2 regions of the Desulfuribacillus stibiiarsenatis genome follow, and region 1 is predicted to be linked to the other one. Evidence: a T-box and tRNA genes for the amino acid it is inferred to sense, from the RefSeq annotation. Region 1 holds a T-box; the other holds one or more tRNA genes.

What was found. A T-box is a leader RNA that pairs with one kind of tRNA and senses whether it is charged. The one in region 1 lies ahead of leuS (leucine--tRNA ligase), so its partner is inferred to be a tRNA-Leu.
Region 2: it encodes a tRNA-Leu, which carries the amino acid that the T-box ahead of leuS (leucine--tRNA ligase) is inferred to sense. The anticodon was not compared.

What each region holds. Positions count from the first base shown of each region.
Region 1 covers NZ_MJAT01000037.1:147,831-158,588, reverse strand. The annotation lists gene leuS (leucine--tRNA ligase) at 1-1,716, opposite strand, end outside; T-box leader at 1,768-2,021, opposite strand; gene BHU72_RS13160 (class I SAM-dependent DNA methyltransferase) at 2,072-2,857, opposite strand; gene rsfS (ribosome silencing factor) at 2,862-3,230, opposite strand; gene yqeK (bis(5'-nucleosyl)-tetraphosphatase (symmetrical) YqeK) at 3,242-3,838, opposite strand; gene nadD (nicotinate-nucleotide adenylyltransferase) at 3,804-4,433, opposite strand; gene yhbY (ribosome assembly RNA-binding protein YhbY) at 4,540-4,836, opposite strand; gene aroE (shikimate dehydrogenase) at 4,854-5,684, opposite strand; gene yqeH (ribosome biogenesis GTPase YqeH) at 5,701-6,843, opposite strand; gene BHU72_RS13125 (YqeG family HAD IIIA-type phosphatase) at 6,831-7,352, opposite strand; gene BHU72_RS13120 (STAS domain-containing protein) at 7,492-7,893, opposite strand; gene BHU72_RS13115 (flavodoxin) at 8,102-8,542, shown strand; gene BHU72_RS13110 (DUF3793 family protein) at 8,567-9,148, shown strand; gene BHU72_RS13105 (hydroxymethylglutaryl-CoA lyase-like TIM-barrel protein) at 9,103-9,939, opposite strand; gene BHU72_RS13100 (homocitrate synthase/isopropylmalate synthase family protein) at 9,959-10,758, opposite strand, start outside.
Region 2 covers NZ_MJAT01000038.1:79,369-90,126, reverse strand. The annotation lists gene BHU72_RS13650 (DUF441 domain-containing protein) at 1-120, shown strand, start outside; gene icd (isocitrate dehydrogenase (NADP(+))) at 206-1,426, shown strand; gene mdh (malate dehydrogenase) at 1,586-2,512, shown strand; gene BHU72_RS13635 (fumarate hydratase) at 2,818-3,660, shown strand; gene BHU72_RS13630 (Fe-S-containing hydro-lyase) at 3,672-4,229, shown strand; gene BHU72_RS16425 (methyl-accepting chemotaxis protein) at 4,474-5,586, shown strand; gene BHU72_RS13620 (response regulator) at 5,713-6,426, shown strand; gene pnpS (two-component system histidine kinase PnpS) at 6,454-8,220, shown strand; gene BHU72_RS16420 (hypothetical protein) at 8,351-8,485, shown strand; tRNA gene BHU72_RS13610 (tRNA-Leu) at 8,555-8,636, opposite strand; gene BHU72_RS16415 (hypothetical protein) at 8,822-9,385, shown strand; gene BHU72_RS13600 (PstS family phosphate ABC transporter substrate-binding protein) at 9,608-10,600, shown strand; gene pstC (phosphate ABC transporter permease subunit PstC) at 10,703-10,758, shown strand, end outside.

The DNA of each region.
Region 1 (10,758 bases):
GCTCTTAAATGGTTCATTAAAGTTCACTAAACCAGAATCGTGTAACACCTTCGTGAAGAACCTTGAGTATAGCAAGTGTAATACAGCGTGTTCAATACCACCTATATATTCATCAACAGGTAGCCACTGATTCGCGCGCTCAGAAGAGAATGGCACATGGTCATTCTTAGGATCTGTATATCTTAAGTAGTACCAGGAAGAGCAAATAAACGTATCCATGGTATCTGTTTCTCTTTTTGCTTGCTTACCGCAAGTAGGACAGGTGGTGTTCATAAAACTTGCTGATGAAGCTAGCGGTGATTTGTTCCCTACATCAAAGGAAACCTCTTCAGGTAATAGCACTGGTAGCTGCTCATTAGGTACTGGAACTGTGCCGCAATCGTCACAATATATAATTGGGATTGGTGCACCCCAGTAACGTTGTCTCGATACTAACCAATCACGCAAGCGATACGATACTGTTGCTTTGCCCAAACCTTGTTCTTGTAAATATTGTGCAATTTCTGTGATTACTTTTTCATTTTCTTTGTCGTTAAATATATCACTGTTGATTAGTGTACCTTCGCCCGTATATGCTTTCGTCAAATTCCCTTGATCATCCAATACAATCGTATCTGCTTTTAATGGCTGTATGACTTGGACAATAGGCATATCGTATTTCTTTGCAAACAAGAAGTCTCTTTCGTCATGAGCTGGAACACCCATAACAGCCCCTGTGCCGTATTCTAATAGTACATAATTCGCAATCCATATTGGAACCTGCTGTTTAGTCAATGGATGTATCGCATACTTGCCTGTAAATATTCCGATTTTCTCGGAATCCGTAGACGTTCGTTCGATTTCTGATTTTTTGCGAATTGCATCTACGAATTCAGTGATGGCAGTTTCTTTTTCTGTACCTTGAATTAGCTTTTGTACATATGGATGCTCCGGAGCAAGAACGATATAAGTCACTCCGAATAGCGTGTCCGGACGAGTGGTAAACACAGATACCTTTTCTTGAATGTCTGGTAATTCAAATACGATTTCTGCTCCTTCACTCTTCCCAATCCAATTTCTTTGCATTGTCTTAACTTTTTCTGGCCAGCCATCTAATGTATCCAGATCTTGTAATAACTTCTCTGCATAATCTGTGATTCGGAAAAACCACTGCTCTAATTCCTTCTTCACTACTTCTGTTCCACAACGCCAGCAGCTTCCATCCTCTACTTGCTCGTTTGCAAGTACAGTCACACAATCAGGGCACCAGTTGACTGCTGCCTTCTTCCTGTATGCTAAGCCTTGCTCATAGAAGTGCAAGAATAGCCATTGTGTAAATTTATAATAATCAGGAGCGCAAGTTGTTACTTCCCGTTCCCAGTCATAACTAACTCCTAACGTCTTCTGTTGTTTTCTCATGTAGTCAATATTCTCAAATGTCCATTTTGCTGGGTGTAGCTTATTCTTAATTGCGGCATTTTCCGCTGGCATACCAAATGCGTCCCAACCCATAGGATGTAATACGTTATAGCCTTGCATCTTTTTAAAGCGGGCGATAACGTCACCGATAGAATATACACGCATATGTCCCATATGTAGTTTCCCTGATGGGTATGGGAATTGTTCTAAGCAGTAAAACTTAGGTTTATCGCTGTCTTCTGTCGTTGCAAACATCTTCTGGTCTTCCCAATATTGCTGCCATTTAGTTTCTACTTCTGATGGATTATACTGTCTCATGTCTATCAATTACCTCCTATAATATAAAGAAACCTCTCTCCAAAGCTATACGCTAGGGACGAGAGGTTTGATTCGCGGTACCACCCTAATTAGTAATCGACAACTTAACCAATGTCAGTCAACAAAGGCGAAGCAACCGAATTACTCACTCAATGACTTTAACGCAGTCCTACGATTTTAGCTAGCCGCAATTGGTTGACTAAAATAACTCAAGGGTGAGCTTCATTGTATCAGTCACTGGCTTGCACCATCCGCCAGCTCTCTATAGTACTCAATACAACTACTATCCCTGTCAATGTAAAATATCAATTAATTTAGTGTTAGTATATGAAATAATTGCTCTCTTTGTCAAGGGTTAGCGCTTTCTAACAACCCAAAAGTAACGATCTTGCGCTTCGTTAAGAGGTGTGTCGTAATGAAAATCCGCAAAAGTATGATGCAGCTCAAAACCATTTCGTTCTAATAATGATAGTATTAGTTCTGGTTGATACCCTCTCTGCTGATGGTATTCATCAACCCTTTTATACATTTGCATTTGTCCATATTCTTGCGTAAGTATCGTCACATCGTACGTGAGAAGCTCATTATCTAGGTCCCACTCGTTTTGCCAAATACAAATGGTATCATCAGATACCTCAAAATGCTTCCTTGCGCCTAAGCTTTGCATTTTTTTTATGGACAGCATATCAAAAATAAAAAAACCATTAGGTGCCAAGGCGTTATTGATGTTTGCAAAAGCTTGCGACAATTCACCTTCATCGACAACGTAATTCAAGCTATCACAAAATGCAAAAACAACATCAAATGAAACTGGTAGCTTTAATTCGACCATGTCCTGCTGCAAAAAACGGACCCTTCTTTGTACAGGAAGAGATAATTTCCCCAGCTTTTCTTGTGCGATTGCTAGCATATCCTCGGAGATGTCTATACCCCAGATTTCGAAGCCTTTCTCTGCTAACAGAATACTTAGAGTACCTGTTCCACAGCCCAGGTCGGCAATTTTCATCTGACCATTCGTCTTACCTTCTGTTGACTTGCTACGCTCATGTATAATCTTCTCAATCAATTCAAGCCATTGCTGGTATGGCGCATCTCGCATCAAATAATCATATGTATCTGCAAACTCTCGATAAGCTTCCATTGATTTAGTTTGTAGACACTTGGTCAACAGGAATAAGTTTAGCATCTCCCCATAGACGTTCAAGATTATAAAATTCACGTTCTTCTTGGCGGAATACATGGATAATGACATCCCCGAAATCAACTAGAACCCATTTGCCTTCTCTTTGACCTTCTACACCTCTAGTCATTATGCCATCTTCTTGCTTTAATGTATCCATCACATGGTCAGCTATGGCTTTAACCTGCGTAACAGAACGACCTGTACATATAACGAAATAATCGGATATAACAGAAAGACCTTCTATATCAAGAATCACGATATCCTCAGCTTTTTTATCTTCAATTAAATATACAATCCTTTTTATTAAATCTAAATTTTTCTCTTTTTTCATTTCTATGTTTGTCACTTTATCTCTCCTTTTTTTTGTAAAAAATAATTGCGAGCATCTACAGTGATTTCTGCAATTAAAAAATGGTTCTTCACTAACTTTTCTAGTGTTAAGTTAAGGGCTAAATACATCCCTTTATTAAGTTCTGTCCATGTAGCTCTTCGAATTTCTTCAATACCAGGAAAGCTCCTTTTCGGTTCAATATAATCTGCAAGGAAGATAATTTTCTCTAAATCCGTCATTTCCCTTCTACCTGTAGTATGATAGAAAACCGGCAAAAAAATGTCCTCTCCAAATGGAAATTCATCTCTAATCAGGTAAGCACCTACTGGCGCATGCCAAATTGGGGATGCCATTGCAATAATATCTTCCCGTTGATGTTGCTTAAGAATGAGTTGCATTTGGTCTTTAGGTAACTCTTTCGCATAATCGTGAAATAATGCAGCCAACGCACATAGGGATTTATCAATTGTATACTGTTCACCTAACTTAACAGCAACATCAATGACACGTTTTGTATGCTCGTATCGGTGATAGGACAATATGTTTTTCAGCTTGTCCTGAAGTTGCTCCCAGTTATCCCCTTCTGTCCATTGTTTCCATTTTTCCATATAAAGTATGCTCCTTAATGTATTCTAACACGCGATTGTTAACCATATAGCTAACAGATTGATTATTTGTGATTCTATCGCGAATCATCGTGGCCGAAATATCAACGGACGGCGTATTGATAATTTGGATGTTTTGACAATCTAAATATTGTGTTTCTGATTCTAACTTTACTTCACCGGCTCTTTGAAAACCAACGAGTGTACACTCCTGGCATATTTCTCGAATAAATGCCCAATTAGGTAAATCGAGCACTGTATCAGCACCAAGCAACAGAAACAGTTGAGCATCCGGATACTGATTGCGAAAGTATTGAACCGTATACCAAGTAAATGAGATTTCATAAGGAGAATCAAGCTCGAAATTAGATACTTGGTAATGTGGATTATTCTCAATACTAAGCTTTATCATTTGATATCGATGATGTCCATCAGTAATATTTTTTGATCGCTTATGGGGCGGTACTTTGGCAGGTACAAAAATCACCTGATCTAAGCATAGTTCATCACGAATACAATCTGCCGATATTAAATGTCCCATATGAATCGGGTCAAATGTTCCCCCATAAATACCTATTTTTTGTTTTTGTGTAAACAATTGTACCAAGGTATGAACCTTACCTTTCCATAATTGTGTAAATCTATTGTATACAACTACCTGTCCAACTGCAATAAAAAGGTATGCTGATGAAAAAAGCCACACTTTAGTGTGACGGTAGTTCGATTCTCTTTTTGTCAACTGATTCCTTGTACAAAATGATTATGTTTCCAATGATTTGTACAATTTCCGCATTCGTCTTGGCAGCAATTTCAGTTGCGACTTCATCTTTTTCTTCATCACAATTCCTTAATACACTAACTTTGATTAACTCACGAGCCTCTAGTGCTTCTGATATGCTTTTATATAGGTTATCGTTCCCTCCACCTTTTCCAACTTGAAAAATTGGGTCGAGCGAGTTTGCTAAAGAGCGTAAATATTTCTTTTGTTTATTCGTTAACATAATGATTCCTCCAATGATTATTGTTTGATTAGATGTGTTTGGACAGCTTTGTACATTTCTTGCACTGGTGGCTTTTGGCCTGTCCATAATTCAAACGCTATGGCACCTTGATAAATAAACATACCAAGACCGTGATGTATGGTAGCACCTTTTGTTTGCGCTTGCTTTAAAAATTTTGTCATGAGTGGATTATACACAATATCACTCACTAGATGTGACGGTGAAACATAAGCGATATCGATGGGAGTTTCGTTCACATTCGGATACATGCCACTTGGTGTTGTATTAATGATTAAATGGTACTTGTGCAGCTGCTCAAGATCATGAATTACCATTATCTTGCTAGCTTGCTCCTTATCGAACTCAGCCACTAGCTTTTCTGCTCTTTCCTTGTTCCGATTATAGAGTGCAATATTTCGTGCATTCTTCTCTAACAATGAAAAGATGATTCCGCGGGCTGCGCCCCCTGCTCCTAGGATTACGATATCTAGGTCTTGTACATTCACGTTGAGTTCTTCTTCTAACGACATGACATACCCTTGTCCATCAGTGTTATATCCCGTTAGTTTTCCACCATCATTGACAATTGTATTGACAGCGCCAATCATTGTAGCTGAGCGATCGACTGCATCTAAAAATGGAATCACTGTTTCTTTATAAGGGATTGTAACGTTTACTCCACGAATCCCTAACACACGGATTGAATCTACCGCTTGTTTCACTTGGTCGGGATTGATATCAAATGCGAAGTATCGATACGGTAGTGCCATTTTCTCAAAAGCCAAATTATGCATCATTGGAGATAAACTGTGACTTACTGGATGACCAAAAAGCCCAACAATTTTCATATAAATTCTCCCATTTCTATATTAATGCTTTTCTTTTTACTACTTGTGCCGATTGCGGTACTCGAATCTTCACAAGCGCAGCTTCACCCTTGATTGTCAACCAACCTAATCCTGATATAACAAGGTCTGTTTCGTGATTGGCAGGAATATCAAATTCGTATTCTTTGGTCAGTGCAAGGTCGCTCTCACACTCTTTACAAGGCGGCGATAGTAGCTCTAGATAGTGCTTTTCATATAATTCGTCTGCTTTTTCTAACTTCGTTCTATGCACTACTAAATCATTGGATACATAACACACAAACGATTGTTTATTTCCTTTGACATAATCAATGCGAGCCAGACCCCCAAAAAATAAGGTTTGTTGGTCATTCAATTGAAAAATCCTTGGATCGATTTTTTTGCTTGGTGTAACAATATTTAAACAGCTTGGACAAATTTGTTCAATCAAACGGTCCTTTTTCACAATCCCCGGAGTGTCATAAATTGCACTTTTACGACTCAGTGGAATTTTCAATGCTTCAACTGTTGTTCCCGGATATACAGATGTCGTTAATTCTGGTAAATCAAAAAGTTTCGTACTTGCCTCTATACCATCTTCAGCTACTAATAATGGTATTAATCGATTGATTAAAGTGGACTTTCCTACATTTGTGGCACCTACTACATAAACGTCTCGTTTCCCTTTATTATTCCTTACGTATGTGGCGATTTCATCAATTCCCCACTGCTTATATGCGCTCGCTAGAAAAATTGCTTGCACAGGAAGTTTCTTCTTTTCTAATTCATGTTTTATCCACAAGCGAATTCTTTGCTGATTGATATCCTTTGGAAGGATATCGATTTTATTGACAACAACATAAATCGGCTGGTCTTTGATTAGCTTTTTTAATTGAGTGATCCAAGATCCTTCAAAATCAAAGCTATCCATTACATAGATAACAACCGCCGATTGAGTGGATATTTGCCGTAAAATGTCTACGAACTTTTCTTCCTCTAAAGTCACACGAATCACTTCATTGTAATGTTTGATTCTATGACAGCGCTTACATATAACCCCTGGCTTATCTAGTAGTTTTTCTGGAACAAAACCCGGAATTGATTCATCAACAAATTGCAGTTCCGCACCGCATCCGTAGCATTTGCCTTTTAACGTTTCCATGTGATTAACCCCTTGTTAAATAAATGTCTTACGATTTTCTTCTCAATTCTGCGATTGATTTTCGTTGTGAAGTATTCTTTCTCTCCTATTGGATCGACTAAAATTGTATATAATCCCATCCGATTTCCGCCAAGAACATCTGTTAATACTTGATCCCCAACTAATGCTACCTTTGATGCTGGTAATTTCATATCTTGTAGTGCTTTTCTAAAACCTTTTTTGAGTGGCTTACGAGCTTTATGTAAATATGGTATTTGAATCGGTTCAGCAAATTCTTTCACTCGAATAAAACTATTATTTGAAATAATATACACTTGAATTCCTAATTCTTGCAAAGATTCAATCCAAGATGTTACTTCCTTTGTAGTTTCGGGCTGATCCCAACGCACTAATGTATTATCTAAATCCGTTAAAACTCCTTGAATGCCTTTCTTCAATAGCTCTTCTGGATGGATTTGGTGAATGGTGTTTACGTACATATTCGGTATAAATGCTTGAAAAATTGACATAACTACTCCTCCTTCGAAAAAGGCATCGCACAACCAGAATGTTTACAGAATCTAATGATAAAGTCTAGTTATGCTAATAAAAGCACACCTACATGTAAGCTACCCATGTCAGGTGTGCCTTAAACTAATGCTAACAATCTTAGTACTCTTTTAATGGTAGCGGTCGTTCAAAACCTTCCTTTAAAATCTTAATTCCATCTGCCTTAGATTTCACGAGAGGAAATACAAGGTCAAATTTAGAAATCTTAAATAAGTCATAAATAAAATCATTCGTTACCACGATTGCCATCTTACGCTCAATCTCAGCAATTCTTTTTGCGAAATTAATTAATACCCCAAAACCTGTACTATCAATATTCTCCACATTGGATAAATCTATGATGTATCCATCGGCAGTTGTGAATAATTTCGCCATAGAATCTTTTACAGTTTGCGTTGTTCCATAATTCAATTTCCCTTTTATATGTACAATTTGTATGTTTTGCTCAACCTCTGCGAAAACCTCTGGAGCTGAAAAAGCGTCATTGTTATGATTAATCAATGTAATTCACCCCATATTGATTTATTCTTCATCCATTCAATCAACATTATCATAATAAATTCTTGGATTGTCAATGAAAAACAGTATAATTGAACGTTCTCATCATTATATGTCACAAATTATCTAAATTTGAGTGTTTACAATGGGAAATTTATATTATATACTTTAAATAACGATAATGATTATCATTGACGAGGAGATGAGATTTATGACGACTTTATCAATTATATATTGGAGCGGTACTGGAAACACTGAAGGTATGGCAAATGCAATCGCAGAAGGTGCTCGTAATGCGGGTGCGAACGTCACCCTTATACCAGTTAGTCAAGCAACTACGAACGATGTATTCAATGCCGATATAGTTGCATTAGGTTGCCCGGCAATGGGTGCGGAAGAATTAGAAGACACAGAGATGGAACCATTTGTTACTTCGCTTAAAGATGAGAAGCTCCAAGATAAACCAATGATATTATTTGGTTCTTATGATTGGGGCGATGGCGAATGGATGGAAGAATGGGAAAAGCGCATGACTCAATACGGTGCAAAAATTATTGCTGATTCTGTAATTCTACAAGGCTATCCCAGCTCTACTGGCATAGAAAAATGCCAACAATTTGGCAAACAAATTGTGACACAACCAAATCATTAAATTTTACCGTGCGAGGTGATGAAAATGGACAAACAACTATCAAAAGATTTCATAGATAAGAGAGAACAGTTAGATGACAGGAACTATCTTATTACCACAATTGCGTACCATATTGCTCCTACAAGTGCTGGGAAGAAACCTTCCAACCTCTTATCTTTCACTTCTGGCGGAAGGAACTTACATAAGCTTTGGAAACAATATCAGTACTTATTTGCCAATGACCCATTTGTAAGTTTCTTTGAAATCCGTACACAGCCTGATAGCAGTTTAGTTCTTTTTTATAACCCGCAAATGCTTCAGGATATATTATTTCAACGCAAAAACATGGCATTCCTAAAGGGCTATGGCTATCACGAGCATATGTCGACAGAAGATTGTCTACATCAGTTAAAAAAGCATTTCGACGAATCATGTCCTCACGAAATCGGGATATTCTTAGGGATTCCCCTAGAAGATGTCTGTGGTTTTATTAAAAATGCAGGACAAAATTGTTTGCTTTGCGGATACTGGAAGGTCTATCACGATGCCGAACGTGCAAAACACGTTTTTGCAGCTTTTGATCAAGCGAAAGCTACTGTATTAAAGGAATTGGATGAATGGTTATGAAATATACGCAAGATTTCATCTTGCACCTTTAGAAGCTTCTGTAAAGATGCTTCTTCTTTTTTTGTCCCTTGGCCTTGTACAATCGCTGCTTTGAGCATATGCAGTAAATTGCAATTTCCACTCCGCTCACCGAATCCTCCAATTGTTGTATCGACAAAGGTAACTCCCGCCCTAACGCTAGCTAGAGAATTTGCTACTGCCATACCAAAGTCGTTATGCGCATGGATTCCTACTGGAACTTCAATGTGTTCACAAATTGTCTGAATGTCTTGATAGACTTTACTAGGAGTCAAAATTCCAACTGTGTCGGCGTAACGTATTCTTGAAGCCCCTGCTTTCTGAGCCTTGCGACAGATTTCAAGAATAAAATCAATGTCAGCCCTAGATGCATCTTCTAACCCAATGTGAACTTCTAGATTGCGCTCCCTTGCATAATCAATACAACTTTCCATTTGTTCCATCACCCATTGTCTTGTTTGATTAAATTTATAGTAAATGTGTAGATCCGATGCGGGTATGGAAATATGAATAATATCCACTCCACATTCAATGGAAGCTTGAATGTCCAGGTGGTTCATGCGATTCCAAGCAGATATTCTCGCTTGCAAATGAAGTTCCACAATTTTCTCAATACTTTTCCGCTCCACTCCACCCATCGATGGCGTGCCAGCTTCAATCTGCGCTACTCCTATATAGTCTAGAAGTTTTGCTATTTTCACTTTGTCACATACATTGAAAGCAACCCCAGCCTTTTGTTCCCCATCACGCAATGTGGTATCTACAATATTCATACATAAACCTCCAATCAAACTAAGATGGATGACTCTTAAGAATGGAATGACATAGATAAAATAATTCTTCCTCTCGAACATTCCGTTTATAATTTACACTAAAGGCACGAATCGACTGTAATAAAGCCTTCGACTGATCATGGGTGATTGATATCTTCCACTTTTCCATGAACGAAGTTAGTGATTTCATTCCAGAATGCTTTCCAATATAAAGCTCTCGGATATTCCCTACTACTTCAGGTGCATATGGTTCGTAGGTTGCATGGTTCTTAGCGATTCCATCCGCATGAATCCCTGACTCATATTTGAATATATCCTTCCCTATTATCGGTTTCATACCATTAATTCGATCGCCAGTAAGGCTCTCATATAGGGCAGTGATATCAGGAAAAACCGAATAGTCAGGGCGTATCCCTTTCGGTTGCTTAAGATAATGAATCGCCATAATAATTTCTTCTAATGGTGTGGTCGTATCTGTGACTGTATCTGATATACCACCATTAAAGTGTGTAGAAATACTATCTACTGTATAATCTAATGCTTCTATCGTGATTGCTGTTGCTGAATAACTACTATTGCAAGGGCACCAATCAATGCTACACTGTACTAATTCTCGAATCTGAGAAATTTCGTCTGTTAAAAAAGGGACGGCGATTTGACTCAATCCACGAATTCGCAAAACATCAATTGTGTATTGTCTGGAAATGGAGCGCCATTGATCACTCATTAGAATTACCTGTAATTTTTGAAAATTCGCCACATTACATTCTATGATAATCTTATTTCTGTATCGCTGTGTTAACTGTGCGAATAAATGAT
Region 2 (10,758 bases), on a different contig from region 1:
GGATTAGTCATAGGGACGATTTTGGGAGTCATTTTTCTAAAGGGGATTCCAGTCGGACCTTTAATTGGTGCTGGAATTGCGGTGATATTCATGCGGATTTATGCGATGTTTAGCGGTTGATAAAAAGCGATTTTTACGATATAATTTTCAACTAATGAAACAGAGTATCACAAATCATGTGTTTCACTGAGGATAGGGAGGAATCATCTTGACAGGTTCAAAAATAACGATTCAAAATGGTAAGTTAAACGTTCCAAACAATCCAATTATTCCTTTTATTGAGGGAGATGGAATCGGGCCAGACATTTGGAGCGCGTCTGTTCGCGTGTTTGACGCGGCTGTAGCAAAGGCATACAACGGAGAAAAGAAGATTGCTTGGAAAGAAGTCTTAGCTGGTGAAAAGGCGAAGAACGAAACAGGTGAATGGTTGCCTGATGCGACGATTGAAGCAATGAAGGAATACATAGTAGGAATTAAGGGACCATTAACGACTCCAGTAGGTGGAGGGATTCGTTCTTTAAATGTTGCTCTTCGACAAATTTTAGACTTGTACGCATGCGTTCGTCCTGTTCGTTATTTTACAGGAGTACCTAGCCCTGTGAAAGAGCCTGAAAAGGTAGATATGGTGATTTTCCGTGAAAATACCGAGGATGTATACTCTGGTATCGAGTGGAGCGAAGGTAGCGAGCAAGCGAAGAAAATCATTGCCTATATCAATGAGGAGTTTGGTAAGAACATCCGTCCTGACTCTGGTATTGGAATTAAGCCAGTCTCTATTGAAGGTAGTAAGCGTCTTGTGCGTAAAGCGATTCAATATGCTATTGATTTAAAGCGTAGTAGTGTTACGTTAGTTCATAAAGGAAACATCATGAAATTCACGGAAGGCGCGTTTAAAGATTGGGGCTATGAAGTAGCTACTCAAGAATTCCGCGAGTACATTATCACAGAAGATGAACTATGGAATGAATATAATGGGAAAGTCCCAGAAGGCAAAATCGTTGTAAAAGATCGCATTGCTGACAATATGTTCCAGCAGGCGTTAATTCGTCCAGAAGAATATGATGTTATAGCAACGCTTAACCTAAATGGAGACTATTTGTCAGATGCTCTAGCTGCACAGGTTGGTGGTTTAGGACTAGCTCCAGGTGGAAATATCAGCAATCATATTGCGATTTTCGAAGCAACGCATGGAACAGCACCTAAGTATGCGGGTCTTGATAAGGTTAACCCAAGCTCTGTGATTCTTTCGGGTGTGATGATGCTCGACTATCTTGGATGGACAGAAGCAGCTTCCATGATTACCGAAGCTATGGAAAAAGCAATTCAACAAAAGACAGTCACTTATGACTTAGCGAGACAAATGGACCAAGCTACTGAGTTAAAGACATCTGAATTTGCTGATGCGATTATAAAAAATTTATCTTAGGCGAAATAAGTGCAACTAAGACATTCTCTTCGCGAAAGCTTGGCGAATGTCAAGTTTCTTTATAATATTCAAATAATTATCTTGGCTTAGTACTCTTATCAGTAGTAATATATTCTTATAGATGATTTTCAAGATTAATATAAAGGGAGAGGCGAAATGATGAAGAGAAATAAGATTACGATTATTGGGGCTGGAAACGTAGGTGCTACTGCAGCACATTGGGCAGCAAGTAAAGAGCTTGGGGATATCGTGCTTGTTGACGTAGTAGAAGGGGTACCACAAGGGAAAGCTTTAGATCTTATGGAAGCTGCGCCAGTAGAAGGCTTTGATTCAATTATCGTGGGAACTAACAACTACGAAGACACTGCTGATTCTGATGTAATTGTAATAACAGCAGGACTTGCACGCAAGCCCGGTATGACTCGTGAAGATTTAGTGCAAAAGAATTCTCAAATCATTCGCCATGTAACAGCTGAAGCTGTTAAGTATTCGCCAAATGCGTACATAGTGGTAGTAACAAATCCGCTGGATGTAATGTGTAAGGTTGCTTTAGAAGCTAGTGGTTTCCCTAAGCATAGAGTAATGGGACAATCTGGAGTACTTGATTCTGCTCGCTTCCGTACATTTATTGCTCGTGAATTAAATATCTCTTTTGAGGATGTTAGTGCATTCGTACTTGGTGGACACGGTGATGAAATGGTACCACTTGTTCGCTATAGCTATGCAGGTGGAATCCCAATTGAAACATTAATCCCTAAAGATCGTTTAGATGCGATTGTTGAGAGAACGCGTAAAGGCGGAGCTGAAATCGTGAATTTATTGAAGACAGGAAGTGCATTCTTTGCACCAGCTTCTTCGACAATTCAAATGGTGGAGGCAATCCTTAAAGATAAGAAACGCATTTTACCTGTGGCTGCGTACTTAGAAGGTGAATACGGTCAAAACGGTATATATCTTGGAGTGCCTGCTATCGTAGGTGGTAACGGCGTAGAGAAAATTATTGAAATCGAACTTACTGAGGAAGAGAAGCAAGCGTTACAAAAGTCTGCTGACATGGTGCATGAGACTTTAAAGGCTTGCAACTAATCTACATCAAATGAATACCCCGGGGATTTTCCCGGGGATTTTTCCGTTAATAATATTCTTAAAGAAAACTTAGTTCAGATGGAGTTTTTATTCCAACTGAACTTTAGTTGCACTTATTTCGAAGCTTGGCGGCACTTATCACTCACTTTCACCTAAGGGTACGTTATGGTTCTAATTATTTTAAAAATAGAAGAACCATTCTGTAGAAGTGGGAGTAATAGTAACGCCGCTGAGATAATATTCGTACTAATAGATTATTTGTTATATAAAATACAATAATATTTTACAAAGATGGGGTGAGGTCTATGAAGGAAATTCATGTAGATTCAATCACGGCAGCAGTAAAAGAATTATGTATGACAGCGAACTATGATTTAGGCCAGGATGTCGTCGACGCTTTCAAGAGCTACCATGAGAGTGAAGCAAGTCCAACTGGCAAGGGAATTCTCGAGCAATTATTGGAAAACGCTGAAATTGCAAAAAATGAGCGCGTACCAATGTGTCAAGATACTGGATATGCGGTATTCTTCGTGGAGTTAGGCCAGGATGTTCATATCCAAGGTGGAACATTGACGGATGCTATTAATGAAGGGGTAAGACAAGGCTATACGGATGGATACTTAAGAAAGTCCATTGTAGAGCATCCGCTAAATCGCAAGAATACAGGGGATAACACTCCCGCTGTAATACATATCGATTTAGTATCTGGCAATGAAGTGAAGATTACTATCGCTCCAAAGGGTGGCGGTAGCGAGAATATGAGTGGTATTAAGATGTTGAAGCCTGCTGATGGAGTAGAAGGTGTTAAGAATTTTGTAATCCAGCGAGTCAGAGAAGCGGGTCCTAACCCTTGTCCTCCAATCGTTGTAGGAGTAGGGATTGGTGGAACATTTGAGAAATCAGCACTACTCGCGAAGAAATCGCTGTTACGCAATATTGGGGAACGTCATGCTGATCCTGAGATTGCAGCATTGGAAGTGGAGCTTCTGACAAAGATTAATAAGCTTGGGATTGGACCACAAGGATTAGGTGGAACAACGACAGCGTTAGATGTATTCATTGATGTTTATCCTGCTCACATTGCGTCTTTACCAGTGGCAGTCAATATTAATTGCCATGCGGCTAGACACAAGTCAGTGAAATTATAGGAGGTGCTCTGATGGATTGGGTTCGAATCACTACACCAGCAACAGATGAAGATATCCGTAAGTTAAAAGCAGGCGACCGTGTGCTTCTCACAGGCTATATATATACTGCAAGGGATGCGGCACATAAGAAACTAGTAGAATTGCTTGATGAAGGAAAGGAACTACCTTTTGACATTCAAGGTCAGTTTATCTATTACGTAGGGCCATCTCCAGCGAAGCCAGGAAAAGTTATAGGTTCTGCTGGGCCGACAACGAGTTATAGAATGGACTCTTATGCTCCAAGACTGATTGAGCAGGGTTTGAAAGGCATGGTAGGTAAGGGGTCACGCAGTCAAGAAGTTCGTGATGCTATGGTAAACCATAACGCAGCGTATTTAGCGGCAGTTGGTGGGGCGGCAGCCCTGATTGCGAAATCAATTCAAGAAGCAGAGATTATTGCTTACGAAGAACTAGGTGCAGAGGCTATTCGCAAACTAAAAGTCGTTGATTTTCCAGCAATCGTTGTTAATGACGTTCATGGTAACGACCTTTACGAAGAAGGGGTAAAACAGTACTCACAACCAATGTAATATAGATGCTTTTAGATAATACTTATTTCGAGGCAAGGCGTTACTAATACTTCCGCTTATAGAAGGGGAGTATTAGTAACGCCGCTGAGTTAAAGTCAGTATGCATTAAATCATATGCATCTGGCTTTTTTTCTTCTTCATACAGTACTTTTAACAAAAGTTCGCGAAAGGTTTACATGCTCTTAATATACATCTGCTAATCTAGATACAGAAGGAAGCATTACATAGCAGAGGAGCACACCGATTGAACACATTACTCGATCATAAAAGTACGTATTTAGAAATCAGCCGAGTACCCATACTTGCATCCATTACACAAAATGTAAATGAAATTACAGAGCTGTTTGAAAAACACAAAGATGCTGCTTTAATTGTGATTATGGAGAAGGACAAAATTGCTGGAATTGTAGTTCGTTCACACTTATATAGGCAATTGGGACAAAGATTTAATAATGATTTATATCTATATCGTTCGATAACGAATCTTATGGAGACCAACTATTTAATGATTCATGAAGATGAGCCATTACATACAGTAATAAAGAAAGCAATGGAACGCAAGGAAGAAAACCTATACGATCCAATCATAGTAAGTACCATATATGGGATTCGTACTTTAAGCATCAGAGCGTTATTATTGAAAGTTAATTCGTTTCAGCGAGATAGTATGCTTTTACAAGCAGACAAGCTTACGGATAGCGTGAAAAACGCAAATGATCTAAGCGAATCATTTAACACTGTGAGTGCACATATTCACTCCCATGTGAAAGACTTTGAGGCACTCATGGATGTAATGGAAGATAGTAAAGAAAAGCTAGTGAAAATGGATTCTGTATATCAGAGTGTTACAAATATCTCAAAGATGCAAAGTGACTTATCGCTATCACTTCAGGAAAAAAGTGAAGAACTACTAAAATTCGTTGAGAATATTCTTTCTTTAGCCGACCAGACCAACATCCTATCATTAAATGCATCGATTGAGTCGGCACGAGCTGGCGAGCATGGTCGTGGGTTTGCTGTGGTTGCAGGGGAAGTGAGGAAACTTGCTGGTCATACATCGCAGGTTTCAAAGGAAATTAAAGACCAAATGGTGAATATATTTCTTATGATTAAAGATAATTCTAACACCACCATTGAAAGCCTTCATGAAGTAGAAGAAGTAAGAAGGGTTTTAGATTCCACGAAACAATCATTTCATACATTAGTATATGAAATTACAAAATCCAATCAAGAAATGGATAAAGTGAACCAACTATCTATGCAAGCATCAAAAGACGCCGTGAAAATGACGAAAGTCTTACAGCAACTATATGAGAATACGAAAAAAAATGCACAAAGTATAGTAACAGAAGAATAAATCAAAGATTCTAAAGTATAGCGTCTTGCTATACTTTTTTTGATTAGCTTGGCAAATACTAAGTTTTCTTTATATTTTTTTGAATTTTTGTTATTCTTACATCATGAGACAAGAGGGGGAGCAGAAATGAGTAGCAGAAAAATTCTAGTTGTCGACGATGAAGAATCGATTTTAAAACTAATTACATTCAATTTAGAAAAAGCAGGTTATGAAACGCTCACTGCAACGGATGGAGAAAAGGCAGTAGAAATTGCTGCAACACAGAAACTCGCCTTAATTATCCTAGATCTTATGCTACCAGGTATGGATGGCATGGACGTATGTAAATCAATTCGTCAGAATAAAATTAAAGTTCCAATCATCATGGCAAGTGCTAAAGATGATGAATTCGATAAAGTCTTAGGTCTTGAACTAGGTGCAGATGATTATATAACAAAGCCTTTTAGCCCGCGAGAGTTAATGGCAAGGGTAAAAGCGGTATTACGAAGAACCTCGGAAGCAAGTATGGAAAAGGAAGAGAATCCAGAAGAGATTATTAGTATTGGGGATTTGATTGTCAATATCAGTACTTACGAGGTAACGTTTCACAATCAATTAATAGAACTGACTCCGAAAGAATTTGAATTGTTAAAGGTCCTAGTAACGAATAAGGGGCGGGTCATTAGTCGTGACCACCTGCTAAACACAGTTTGGAACTATGACTTCGTAGGGGATACTAGAATTGTAGACGTCCATGTCAGTCATTTGCGAGAGAAAATTGAAGAAGATCCGAAAAAGCCTCAATATATAAAGACGATTCGAGGCATTGGTTACAAAATCGATTATAAAAACAATCAATAACTGGCTCATTTTTCAAGGAGATAATGTATGACTAGAAGTTTTCGATGGACCATTGTAGTACCACTCACTGTATTGATTCTGGTTACTTCAATCATTATGACTATGCTATGGCAGTATTGGTATGAAATAGATATGGAAGAAGCATATCGTGATCAATGGATTGCAAATCTTGGCAATGTTGAGTATCTTAACACGGAAGCTGAAGTCCAACGGTACCTAACAAATATCAGTAAGAAATACGCTGATGAGGATGTAATCATCAATATCTATGATCGTGATTTGCAGGTAGTATGGGAAGCAAAACCACAGAATCATAAGCAATTAGAACAACAATTTATCGCCTTTTCCGATTATTTATCCGATTTCATGCGGAATAATTCCAATGAGCATATGTTCTTCAAAAAGAAAAGTATGAAGGATCACAAAGAACATTTAATGGTAATCTATCGACTAAGCTTTGATGTTCCTCAGTTCATATTGGTATCGTATCCGATGGAAGAAATGATTGATAACAAATTGAATCAGAAGTTTCTGCTGCTAGTGATTATCATGATTGTTTTCACACTTTTAGGTGTAATTGTTGGTTTCTTTATTTGGAGGGATATATCCAATCCTTTAAAGAAAATCACTTCCATCGCTGGGAAGGTTACGGAAGGTCAATTTGAACATAGAGTGTATGTCAATCGTAAGGACGAATTTGATTTATTAGCGACGACCTTGAATCGAATGATTCAAGCAATTCGAGAAAAGGTTACAGAGCTGTCTGATGAGAAAAGTAAGTTAGAAGGCGTATTAAACAACATGTTAAGTGGCGTGATTCTCATTAATCAAAAGGGACAAGTACGTTACACGAATCCTTCAGCGGAAAGGATTCTGGTAGCTAGTAAGGAAAGTTTGATTTCCAGACATTACTCCGATGTGTTAGGTCCCTATGGTCTGCAAGAATTTATTGAAGACGCACTCCAACGGGGCGAGTTTTATCGAGACCAAATTAAGATACAAACTTCCATTCTTAGGGTAGTAGAGGTAAGTATCGTACCAATACGAAATATCAACCGATTGATACATAGTGTAATTGTTGTAATTCATGATATTAGCGATATTAAACGCCTAGAGCAAATTAGGGCGGAATTCGTAGCGAACGTATCCCATGAGTTGAAAACGCCGATAACTTCGATTAAAGGTTTCGCAGAAACGATCATCGATGGAGTGATTGACGATAAAGATACAACGCTGGAGTTTACCAATATTATTTATAAAGAGTCCGATCGCCTGAGTAAGCTTGTGCACGATTTGTTAGAACTGTCGAAAATTGAGTCCAGTGTCTACGCGATTGAAAAGCATAATGAAGATCTGGTTCAGATTGCTAGCGATGTCATAAAGAATTTAGGAAACGAAGCAACAAAGAGCGGAAAATCCTTAAAATTTGAATCAAATAAAGAAAAGATTTTTCATTTTGTCAATCGCGATCGAATGAAACAAGTATTTATCAATTTAATAAGCAATGCGTTAACGTATTCAAAAGAGAATTCCACAGTCTATACGAGAATTAATGAGTTTGATAACTGGATCGTCCTTGAGGTTGAAGATAATGGTATTGGAATTCCAGAAAAAGACTTACCAAGGATTTTTGAACGATTTTATCGTGTGCATAAGGATAGAAGTCGTGCATCCGGTGGTACTGGATTAGGGCTATCAATTGTTAAACATATAGTAGATATTCACAATGGCAACCTAGAAGTGGAAAGTAAAGTCGGAGTGGGAACAACTTTCCGTATTACATTCACGAAGTGATTAATCTCACGAATTAAGTTGACCCGAATCACTTATAAAAAATGAAAACTTTGTTACACTAGTCTTAAGTAAAGATTAAACATCAGATAGTAATGCTATCAATGTTACAAATAGACTAGGGGGTTACAAAATGTCAGAAGAAAAACGTAGCTGTACTGTTTGCAGTAAGAACGAAGATGAGCGTGTCCTTATTAAGGCAGTAGTTGAAGGGAAAGAAGGATATGTTTGTGTAAAATGTCTACCAGCGTTAATTCACGGTAGATAATTTCGTTAGGATGAAACAAAAAAACACAAGCACTGAATATCAGTGCTTGTGTTTTTTGTATGCTTTGTTTGGTACCGAAGGCCGGACTTGAACCGGCACGGTTGCCCGTACGATTTTGAGTCGTATGCGTCTGCCATTCCGCCACTCCGGCATGCTGCGTGATTTTTTATCACAAATTTTATTTTACATATATTATGACAAAAAGTCAATGTGTTTTCAGGAATATGTCTCTTCCAATGATAATTCAAATGAGGTATATATTACCGCTAATGTATTTTGGACAACAACAAAGAATAGTGAATGGTTCAAAATATCTCTTTAGGAGGACACCCAATAATGTACAATCAAATGAGCAGTCAAAATATTTCTGAGCAAATCAATCAATGTCAACAATTGTTAAGCCAGTTGATTCAACAAACGCAGCAATCAAACTCTATGTATCAACAAATGCTACAACAGGAGCAACAAAACGCGTCGCAATTAGAAGATATTGCAAGAAGAGAAAGACAAGCGACACAGATGATTCAAACTGCCCTTCAAGGCCATCAGTCTGCCATTCACAAAATGCAACAAGCAAATCAGATTTGCCAGCAATTAGAGACTGCCGTTATGAATACGACAATGAGTAGCGGTGTGAGCCATATGTCGCATATGCCAACACATATGTCGTCCATGTCAAGTGCGAGCTATCCAATGTCAAGTACGAGCCATCCAATGTCAAGTACGAGTGGTTCCATGTCTAACATGAATATGATGAATCAAATGCAGGGTGGTACGCAATATCATCAAAGATCTCAAAATGGATCGACTAATTCGATGAATACGGGTTCGTCTTACATGCCATCAGGCATACAACAATCCCAGTACCATGGGTATACTGATTCCAATCCAATGAGATAATAAAAAGCTGTTGATTAGCTATGGTCTAATCAAAGGCCATGAAAAACGTGGGTATCTACGTCTTTCATGGCCTTTTACATTTATAGTGGACATCTTTACAAAACCTTAACAATTCATTAAAACCAACTCAATATACGCACGTTACAATAAAAAATGTAAGTGAGGGACATCCTCATAAAACAAACATAAATTAAATGGGAATTTCCAGGAGGGTACTTAACAATGTCGAAAAGTTTCAAAAAAGCCGTACTTTTATTAGTAGTAGCTTCACTAATGGTATTTACAGTTGCTTGTGGAGGCGGCACTGCAACGCCAGCAGCTCCATCACCAGAAAAACCGCAAGCAGAAGCACCAAAAGCAGAAGCACCTAAATTATCAGGAAATGTACTAATTGATGGTTCTTCTACAGTTTACCCAATTCAAGAAGCTATTGCTGAAGAATATAGATCTGTTCAGCCAAATGTAAGAGTGACAGTTGGGGTATCTGGAACAGGTGGAGGATTCAAGAAGTTCACTGCTGGTGAAACTGACATGAGTAACGCTTCTCGTCACATAAAAGGTGAAGAGAAAGAAGCAGCTGAGAAAAATGGCATTGAGTATGTAGAACTACCATTAGCATATGACGGTTTATCTGTAGTTGTTAGTAAGCAAAATGATTTCGTGAAAGATCTTTCTGTAAACGAGTTACAAAAGATTTGGACTGGAGAAGCTACAAAGTGGAACCAAGTCCGTAAAGAGTTTCCAGATGCCGAAATTAAATTATTTGGCCCTGGTACAGACTCTGGAACGTTCGACTACTTTGTGGAAGCAATAATTGGTAAAGATAAGAAAATTACACCTAACTTTGTAGCATCGGAAGATGATAATATCATTGTACGTGGTGTATCAGCAGATAAGTTTGGTATTGCTTACTTTGGTTATGCGTACTATGAAGAAAACCATGACAAGTTAAACTTAGTTGCAATCTCACCTAAGGATGGAGAAGCTGCAATCCTTCCAACAGAGAAGACAATCAATGATGGAACATACGCACCTTTATCTAGACCGATTTTCGTATACGTAAATAAGAAGTCATTCAAGGAAAATCCACAAATTCAAGATTTCGCTTACTTTATGAATGAAAAAGCTGGTGAGTTAGCTCTTCAAGTAGGATATATCAACATGCCAGCACAGATGTATGAAGACAATAAAAAATTACTGGATTCTTTAAAATAGTCTAAATAATGAAACCTAAAGGCTATAAGTGTGATGTAGTATTACATCGCACTTTTGCCATGTATAAATATAAGGACTATGGGGGATAAGGGAGAGGTAAAGATGACAGATCACAACACGCTGGAAGCTAATTCAAAACAACAAATGAATAGCTTAAA